DNA from 2 places in the Streptomyces sp. LX-29 genome. Region 2 is predicted to be linked to the other one. Evidence: riboswitches for the same ligand, from Rfam matches in the RefSeq annotation. Region 2 holds a riboswitch; the other holds the start of a gene.
What was found. A riboswitch is a leader RNA that binds a small molecule or an ion and turns the genes downstream of it on or off. The one in region 2 is predicted to bind thiamine pyrophosphate.

Region 1: linked by a shared signal. The riboswitch ahead of thiC (phosphomethylpyrimidine synthase ThiC) and the one ahead of thiO (glycine oxidase ThiO) in region 2 are both predicted to bind thiamine pyrophosphate.

What each region holds. Positions count from the first base shown of each region.
Region 1 is NZ_CP089746.1:3,780,917-3,785,163, reverse strand. Features, by position in the region: gene LRS74_RS16265 (SsgA family sporulation/cell division regulator) at 49-486, shown strand; gene LRS74_RS16260 (YibE/F family protein) at 577-2,076, opposite strand; TPP riboswitch at 2,120-2,260, shown strand; gene thiC (phosphomethylpyrimidine synthase ThiC) at 2,253-3,998, shown strand; gene LRS74_RS16250 (hypothetical protein) at 4,056-4,247, opposite strand, start outside.
Region 2 is NZ_CP089746.1:6,023,498-6,027,744, forward strand. Features, by position in the region: gene LRS74_RS25395 (thiazole synthase) at 1-16, opposite strand, end outside; gene thiS (sulfur carrier protein ThiS) at 19-246, opposite strand; gene thiO (glycine oxidase ThiO) at 243-1,532, opposite strand; TPP riboswitch at 1,530-1,643, opposite strand; gene LRS74_RS25410 (FAD-dependent oxidoreductase) at 1,947-3,125, shown strand; gene LRS74_RS25415 (Rv2175c family DNA-binding protein) at 3,207-3,572, shown strand; gene thiE (thiamine phosphate synthase) at 3,641-4,247, shown strand, end outside.

The DNA of each region.
Region 1 (4,247 bases), 2.2 Mb from region 2:
AAACCTGGCCATTCCCAATCGAATTCGGGGCGGCGAACGATGCGAGACATGCGCGACACAGTCCAGGCGGAAGTGACGATGTCCTTCGTGGTCTCCCACGACCTCTCCTTCCGCATCCCGGTCGAGCTGGGATACGACAGCGCCGACCCGTACGCGGTGGAGATCACCTTCCATCTACCCGGAGACGCCCCGGTGACCTGGGCTTTCGCCCGGGAGCTGCTGCTCGACGGGCTCAGCGCACCCACCGGCGAGGGCGATGTCCATATCGCCCCCACCTCCCCCAAGGGCCTCTCCGACGTCTTCATCCGGCTCCAGGTGGGCGGCGAGCGGGCCCTGTTCCGCTCCGCCGCCGCCCCGCTGGTGGCGTTCCTGGACCGCACGGACCGGTTGGTGCCGTTCGGCGAGGAGCGCACCGCCATCGACCCGGTGGGCGACCTGGAGGCGGAGTTGGACCGCATCCTGGCGGAGGACCGCTACGCGGGCTGAGGTCCGCTGACGCGGCGGGGTCCGCTGACGCGGACGGAGGCGGACCGGGCCCGTGCGGCCCGATCCCTCGGCGGCGTGCCGCGCGGGCTCCTACCGCCCGCGAGGCTTCGCCCGCCGACGTCGGCCGCGGCCGCCCGCCCCGGCTCGGGACGCGCCGTCTCCGCCGCCCGCCCCGGCCCGTGCGGCCCCGCGCCCGGCGCCCGCCGGCCCGCGGTCGGCGGAGACCACCAGCGCGGCGAGCGCGGTGGTCACCGGCACCGACGCGACCAGCCCGATGCTGCCCACCAGCGTCCGTACGATCTCCTGGGCGACGAGCTCGCTGGTGGCCACCGTGCCGACGCTGCTGTCCGCGATCGAGAACAGCAACAACAGCGGCAGCGAGGCGCCCGCGTAGGCCAGCACCAGCGTGTTGACCACCGAAGCGATGTGATCCCGTCCGATCCGCATCGCGGATGCGTACAGTTTGCGCCAACCCGCCTCGGGGTCGGCGTCCTTGAGCTCCCACACCGCCGAGGTCTGGGTGACCGTCACGTCGTCCAGCACACCCAGCGAGCCGATGATGACGCCCGCCAGCAGCAGGCCCTGGAGCTCGATGTCCGGGTAGAGGCCGTGCACCAGGCCGGTCAGGTCGTCGGTGTCGCCGGTCAGCGCCGCCCACTCGATGAACACCGAGCCCAACACCCCGATCAGCAGCAGGGAGATGAGCGTCCCGACTACGGCCACCGAGGTGCGGGCCGTCAGTCCGTGACACAGATAGAGCGCGATGAGCATGATCGCGCTGCCGCCGACGATCGCCACCACCAGCGGGTTCGACCCCTGGAGGATGGCCGGCAGGATGAACATCGTCAGCACCGCGAAACTGATGGCCAGCGCCAGCAGCGCGAAGACGCCGCGCAGCCGTCCCACGGCCACCACGGCGAGCGCGAACAGCGCGGCGAGCACGGCCATCGGCACGGACCGGTCGATGTCGCTGACCGAGTACTGGAGGTTCTCGGGTGCCTTGGGCGCGTACGCCAGCTTCAACTCCTGGCCGGTGGAGTACTGCCGCGAGGCGTTCGGCTGCACGATCTCGGAGAACCTGCGGCCCTTGTCCTTGCCCGAGGTGACCTCGATCGTCGCTCGCTTGCAGAGGTCGTCCCTCTCGGCCGGGGGCTCCCCCTGCGCCGGCTGCCCCGGTTCGCCCGGCGGCGGCGCCTGCGGCTGCGCGTTGACGTCGGCGCACTTCACCTCCTCGACCTTCACCACCCGGCCGGAGACGGTCTGCTGGTCGAAGCCGAGGCCGGAGCGCTCGCCGCCCTTGCCCTCGGGCGCCCCGCCCGGCCACAGCACGACCAGGCCGACGACGACGGCGGCGGTGAAGGGGATGAGCACGGCGGCGATGATCTTGCGGAGGTGGGCCGAGACCGGGGTGGCGGGGCCATGGCCGTGACCATGGCCGTGCGCATGGCCGTGGCCGCCGCCGGATCCGGCGCCGGGGCCGCCGCCGTGGTCGCCGCCGGCTCCGGGGGCGGCGGGCGGTTCGCTGGACGGGGGGTGCGGTGGGGGCTGTGCTGAGGGGCTCACCGTTCGATCATCGCAAGGAAAGTCCATCCCCCTGTTCAGCACGCCGGAGCAACCGTTAGCGTTGGGGCACCTTTGCAATCGCGGGAGCTCGGAGCACCGGGCTGAGAGGGCGCTGACCTCCGTACGGATCGGACACGTACGGAAGCCGCTGCGTCGACCGCTGAACCTGTTACCGGGTAATGCCGGCGTAGGGAGTGGGTCTCATGACCATGCAGGATGCACGCACGCGCGCGATCGGCTGGCACAAGTCGTACATCGCGGGCTCGCGACCGGACCTGAAGGTCCCGGTCCGTCAGGTGCACCTCACCAATGGCCAGGACGTGACGCTGTACGACACCTCCGGCCCGTACACCGATCCCGACATCGAGACGGACGTCCGGCGCGGGCTGTCGCCGCTGCGGGAGAACTGGATCGTGGCGCGCGGCGACACCGAGGAGTACGCCGGCCGTCCACCGCGCCCCGAGGACGACGGGATCAAGCACACCTCGCCGCGCGGCGGGCTGCGCAACCTCGACGCGGTCTTTCCCGGCCGGCCCCGGCTGCCGCGCCGCGGCCGCGACGGGCAGCCGGTGACGCAGCTGGCCTACGCCCGCAGGGGCGAGATCACCCCGGAGATGGAGTACGTCGCGATCCGCGAGAACGTCTCCCCGGAGGTGGTGCGCGAGGAGATCGCCGCGGGCCGCGCGGTGCTCCCCGCCAACGTCAACCACCCGGAGATCGAGCCGATGATCATCGGCAAGCGGTTCCTGGTGAAGGTGAACGCCAACATCGGCAACTCCGCCGTCACCTCCTCCATCGAGGAGGAGGTGGAGAAGATGACCTGGGCCACCCGCTGGGGTGCCGACACGGTCATGGACCTCTCCACCGGCCGCAACATCCACACCACCCGCGAGTGGGTGCTGCGCAACTCCCCGGTCCCCATCGGCACCGTCCCGCTCTACCAGGCGCTGGAGAAGGTCGACGGCAAGGCCGAGGAGCTGACCTGGGAGGTCTACAAGGACACCGTCATCGAGCAGGCCGAGCAGGGCGTCGACTACATGACGGTCCACGCCGGCGTGCTGCTGCGGTACGTCCCCCTCACCGCCCGCCGCAAGACCGGCATCGTCTCCCGCGGCGGCTCGATCATGGCCGCCTGGTGCCTGGCGCACCACAGGGAGAACTTCCTCTACGAGAACTTCGAGGAGCTCTGCGAGATCCTCGCGGCCTACGACATCACCTACTCCCTCGGCGACGGGCTGCGTCCGGGCTCCATCGCCGACGCCAACGACGAGGCGCAGTTCGCCGAGCTCCGCACGCTGGGCGAGCTCAACCGGATCGCCAAGCGCCACCACGTGCAGACCATGATCGAGGGCCCGGGCCATGTCCCGATGCACAAGATCAAGGAGAACATCGACCTCCAGCAGGAGATCTGCGAGGAGGCGCCGTTCTACACCCTCGGCCCCCTCACCACCGACATCGCGCCCGCCTACGACCACATCACCTCCGGCATCGGCGCCGCGATGATCGCCTGGTGGGGCACCGCGATGCTCTGCTACGTGACGCCGAAGGAGCACCTGGGCCTGCCGGACCGGGACGACGTCAAGACCGGCGTCATCACCTACAAGATCGCCGCCCATGCGGCGGATCTGGCCAAGGGCCACCCGGGCGCCCAGGAGTGGGACGACGCCCTCTCCGACGCCCGCTTCGAGTTCCGCTGGGAGGACCAGTTCAATCTGGCCCTGGACCCGGACACCGCCCGCGAATTCCACGACGAGACCCTTCCGGCGGAGCCCGCGAAGACCGCGCACTTCTGTTCCATGTGCGGTCCCAAGTTCTGCTCCATGAAGATCTCGCAGGACATCCGGCGCCAGCACGGCGGGGAAATGGACGAGGCCGAGGCCGGAATGGCCGAGAAGTCCAAGGAGTTCGCCGCGTCCGGCAACCGGGTCTATCTCCCGATCGCCGACTGACGCGCGGAGTGGGCGGCCCGAAGTCGCCTTACAGGAAGGCGACTTCGGGTCCTTCCGTCATTCCGGTCCGTGCTCCGGGCCCCCGAAGTCGGGGCTGGTGAAGTCCGGACTGCTGAAGCGGGGACGGGTGGTGGGGCTGCCATCGCCGTCGGTGCTGAAGCCGGGACGGGAGTAGCCCAGGTGGGGGGTGCGGCCGGCGCCCTCCGCCGAGCGGGGAGGGTGCGGGGAGGCCGCCGCGGAAGGTGGGGA
Region 2 (4,247 bases):
GCGGGTCGTCGGCCATGGTCAGCCTCCCTGGACAGCGGTGAGGACCTCGACGCGGTCGCCGTGGCCGAGTGTCGTCCGCGGCCACTGGCTGCGGGGCACCACGGACTCGTTGACGGCGGCGGCGACGCCGCTGGCGGCGGTGGTGAGGGTCGCGACGAGCCGGTCGAGGGTGAGGCCGGCGGGCAGGTCGCGCGGCTCGCCGTTGACGGACACGGACATGGCGTCGCCGTTCGCGGACGCGGTCATGCGGGCTGCTCCTGGAGTGCCGAGGGGGAGGGCGGGGGAGTGGTCGTGGACCGCGCGGGGTGCGCGGCGTGGGCTACGGGCGGCACGGCGGGCGCCGGCTTGCCCGAAGGCTCCGGGGCCTCGGGGACCGCGGCCCGCGCGGCGCCCGTGAAGCGCTCGGGCGAGAAGGGGCGGGCCCGCGCGGGGAGCTCTCCGCCGGTCAGCACCTCGGCCAGGATGTCGCCGGTGACCGGGGTGAGCAGCACCCCGTTGCGGTGGTGGCCGGTGGCCAGGAGCAGGCCCGGCAGCGCGGTGGGGCCCAGGAGCGGCGCGTTGTCGGGGGAGCCGGGTCGCAGCCCCGCGCGGGTCTCGACGAGCGGGAGTTCGGTGATGCCGGGGATGAGCTCGTGGGCGTCGCGGAGCAGTTCGTAGACGCCGCCCGCGGTGACGGTGGTGTCCCAGCCCAGCTCCTCCGTGGTCGCGCCGAGGACCAGTTCGCCGTTCTCGCGCGGGACGAGATAGACCTGTCCGCCGCGCACCACCGCCCGCACCGTCCGGGACAGGAACGGGGCGTACGGCTCCGGCACCCGCAGCCGCAGGATCTGCCCCTTCACGGGGCGCACCGGGGGCAGCACGCCCGCGGGCAGGCCGCCGATGCGGCCGCTGTGGCTGCCGGCCGCCAGCACCGTCTGGTCGGCGTCGACCCGGGAGCCGTCGGCCAGCTCGGCCCCTCCCGCGCGGTCGCCGCGCAGTGTGAGGCGCTCCGCGCGGGAGCGGTGGAAGACCACCCCGGCCCGCTCGCAGGCGGTCGACAGGGCCGCGGCCAGGCGCCGCGGGTCGACCTGGTGGTCGCCGTCCACGCGCAGTCCGCCGCGGACGCCCGGCGCCAGCATCGGCTCCAGCCGGCGGCACTCGCGCCCCGACAGCCACTGCGAGTCCAGCCCGCAGCGCTGCTGGAGCGCGTGCAGCTCGCGCAGGTGGGCGCGGTCGTCGGAGTCGAGCGCGACGGCGAGCGTGCCGCACGCGCGGTAGCCGATGTCCTGGCCGGCGACCTCCGCCAGCTCGGCGGCGAAGGCCGGGTAGCGCCGCGCGGAGTCGAGGTTGAGGTCGAGCAGTGTCTCCTCGCCGTAGTGCAGTTCCGACACGGCGGCGAGCATCCCGGCCGCCACCTGGGCGGCGCCGCCGCCGGGGGTCGGGTCGGCCACCGCGGTGCGCAGTCCCCGCTGGGCGGCCCGCCAGGCCACTCCCAGACCGATGACTCCGCCCCCGACGACCAGGACGTCGTACGGTTCGCCCGTAGCGTGCATGGGCTGTCAGCCCCTCCCTTCGCCGGCATGACCCGGATCAGGTTCGTACGGTCGGAGGCCGCCTCAGCCTCCCTCTCAGCCCGGTGCGTCCGGGCTCCCGCGAGTGCTCTTGGCCCGCCACCCTAGTACGCCGTCCGAATGGGCCGGAAGGGCGAGCCCGGACGGCGGGAGCCGACGGCGCGCCGGCGGTCCCGGCGCGGCCTCCGCGCGGAATGCTTCGGCGCCCCGCGCGAAGCGACCTACAGTGATCAGGTGAGTGAGCAGCTGAGCGAGCGCGCCCGGCCTGGCGCGCGGACGGACGAGAAGAAGCCTCCGGTCGTTCCGCCGGAGACCGGACCCGAGGCCGGCGCGCGGAGCGGAAGCGGAGCAGCCGGCTCCCTGAGCGGGCAGCGAGTGGTGATCGTGGGCGCCGGGATGGCCGGCGTGCAGACCGCCGTGGCGCTGCGTGAGGAGGGCTGGCCGGGCGCCATCACGCTGATCGGCGCCGAGCCGCACCCGCCGTACGACCGGCCGCCGCTGTCCAAGGCGGTGCTGCTGGGGACCGCCGAGGGCTCCGCCTACGACGTGGACTTCGCGGGGCTCGGCGTCGAGCTCCAGCTGGGGCGCGAGGTCACCGGCGTGCACCCGGAGGAACACCGGGTCGACACCGTGACCGGTCCGCTCCACTACGACCACCTGGTGATCGCCACCGGCGCCGAACCGATCGCCCTGCCGGGCAGCGCCGACCTGCCCGGGGTGCACCTGCTGCGCACCCTGGACGACGCCGAGCGGCTGCGCCCGGTGCTGGCCAACCGGCACGACATCGTGGTGGTCGGCGCGGGCTGGATCGGCGCCGAGTTCGCCACCGCCGCGCGGGAGGCGGGGTGCACGGTCACCGTCGTCGAAGCCGCCGAGCTGCCGCTGGCCGGGGCGCTGCCGCCGGAGGTCGCGGTCTTCATGGCGGGCTGGTACCTGGACAGCGGGGCCGAGCTGGTCACCGGCGCGCACGTGGCGGCGGTCGAGGAGGGCGGGGTGCGGCTGGCCGACGGGCGGCGGCTGCGGGCCGACGCGGTGGTCGTCGGCATCGGCGCCCGCCCCGCCACCGGCTGGCTGAAGGGCTCGGGCGTGGAGCTGGCGGCGGACGGCTCGGTCAAGGCGGACGAGCGGCTGCGCGCCTCCGCCCCGGACGTCTACGCGGTCGGCGACTGCGCCTCGTTCCCCTCCGCCCGCTACGGGCGGCGGCTGCTGGTGCACCACTGGGACAACGCCCTCCAGGGACCGCGCACGGTCGCCGCCAACCTGGTCGGCTTCCAGCAGCCGCGCTTCGCCGGTCTGGCCTACGACCCCGTGCCGTACTTCTGGTCCGAGCAGTTCGGCCGCTTCGTGCAGTACGCGGGTGACCACGGCGGCGCCGACGAGGTGCTGTGGCGCGGCGACCCCTCCGGCGCCGCGTGGACGGTGCTCTGGCTCCGGGAGGGCGTGCTGGTGGCTCTGCTGGCGGTGGGGCGCCCGCGCGATCTGGCGCAGGGCCGCAAGCTCATCGAGAGCGGCGCGGCGATCGACCGCACCGCCGCGGTGGATCCCTCCGTGGCGCTGAAGTCGGCGGTCCTGTGACCCCCGCGCCGCGCCGCGCCGTGACTCCCCGGGAGGCGGTGCGTTCGCCGAGTGTCAGTCCCAGATGGCAGGCTTGTTCCCGTGACCGAGATTGACACCAAGATCGATGCTCTCGTGCCCGCCTGGCTCAACGTCCCCGAGATCGCGGAGCGGCTCGGGGTCGAGGTGACCCGCGTCCGCCAGCTGATCAAGGAGGGCCAGCTGATCGCCGTGCGCCGCGGGGAGAACCGAGTGCTGATGGTCCCCGCCGACTTCATCGGCGATGGGAAGGTCGTCAAGGGGCTGGTGGGCACCCTGACGCTGCTGCGGGACGACGGCTTCACCGACGAGGAGATGCTCGAGTGGCTGTTCACGGCCGATGACACCCTGCCCGGCACCCCCGCGCAGGCGCTGCGCGAGAATCGCGGCACGGAGGTGAAGCGCCGCGCCCAGGCGCTCGCCGTCTGATCCAGCGAACCGCAACGGCGTACGGGCCGCGGACGGCCCGTACGCCGCCGACCTCGGGGGAAGCACCCATGGCCATCGACGCCGCCACCGCACGCCGGCAGCTCGCGGACGCCCGGCTGTACCTGTGCACCGACGCCCGCACCCGCCAGGGCGACCTGCCGGAGTTCCTGGACGCGGTGCTCACCGGCGGGGTCGACATCATCCAGCTGCGCGACAAGGGCATGGAGGCGGGCGCCGAGCTCGACCACCTCGCGGCCTTCGCGGACGCCTGCCGCCGGCACGGCAAGCTGCTCGCGGTCAACGACCGCGCGGACGTGGCGCACGCCATCGGCTCCGACGTGCTGCACCTGGGCCAGGGCGATCTGCCGGTCCCCGCGGCCCGCGCGATCCTCGGTGAATCCGTCCTCGTCGGGCGCTCCACGCATGCCGAGGCCGAGGTGGCCGCCGCCATCGCCGAGCCCGGCGTGGACTACTTCTGCACCGGCCCCTGCTGGCCCACCCCCACCAAGCCGGGGCGCCCGGCCCCCGGCCTCTCCCTGGTGCGCCACACGGCCGCGCTGGCGCCCGAGCGTCCCTGGTTCGCCATCGGCGGCATCGACGCCTCGAACCTGGACGAGGTGCTCGCCGCGGGTGCCCGTCGGGTCGTCGTGGTGCGGGCCGTCACCGAGGCGGAGG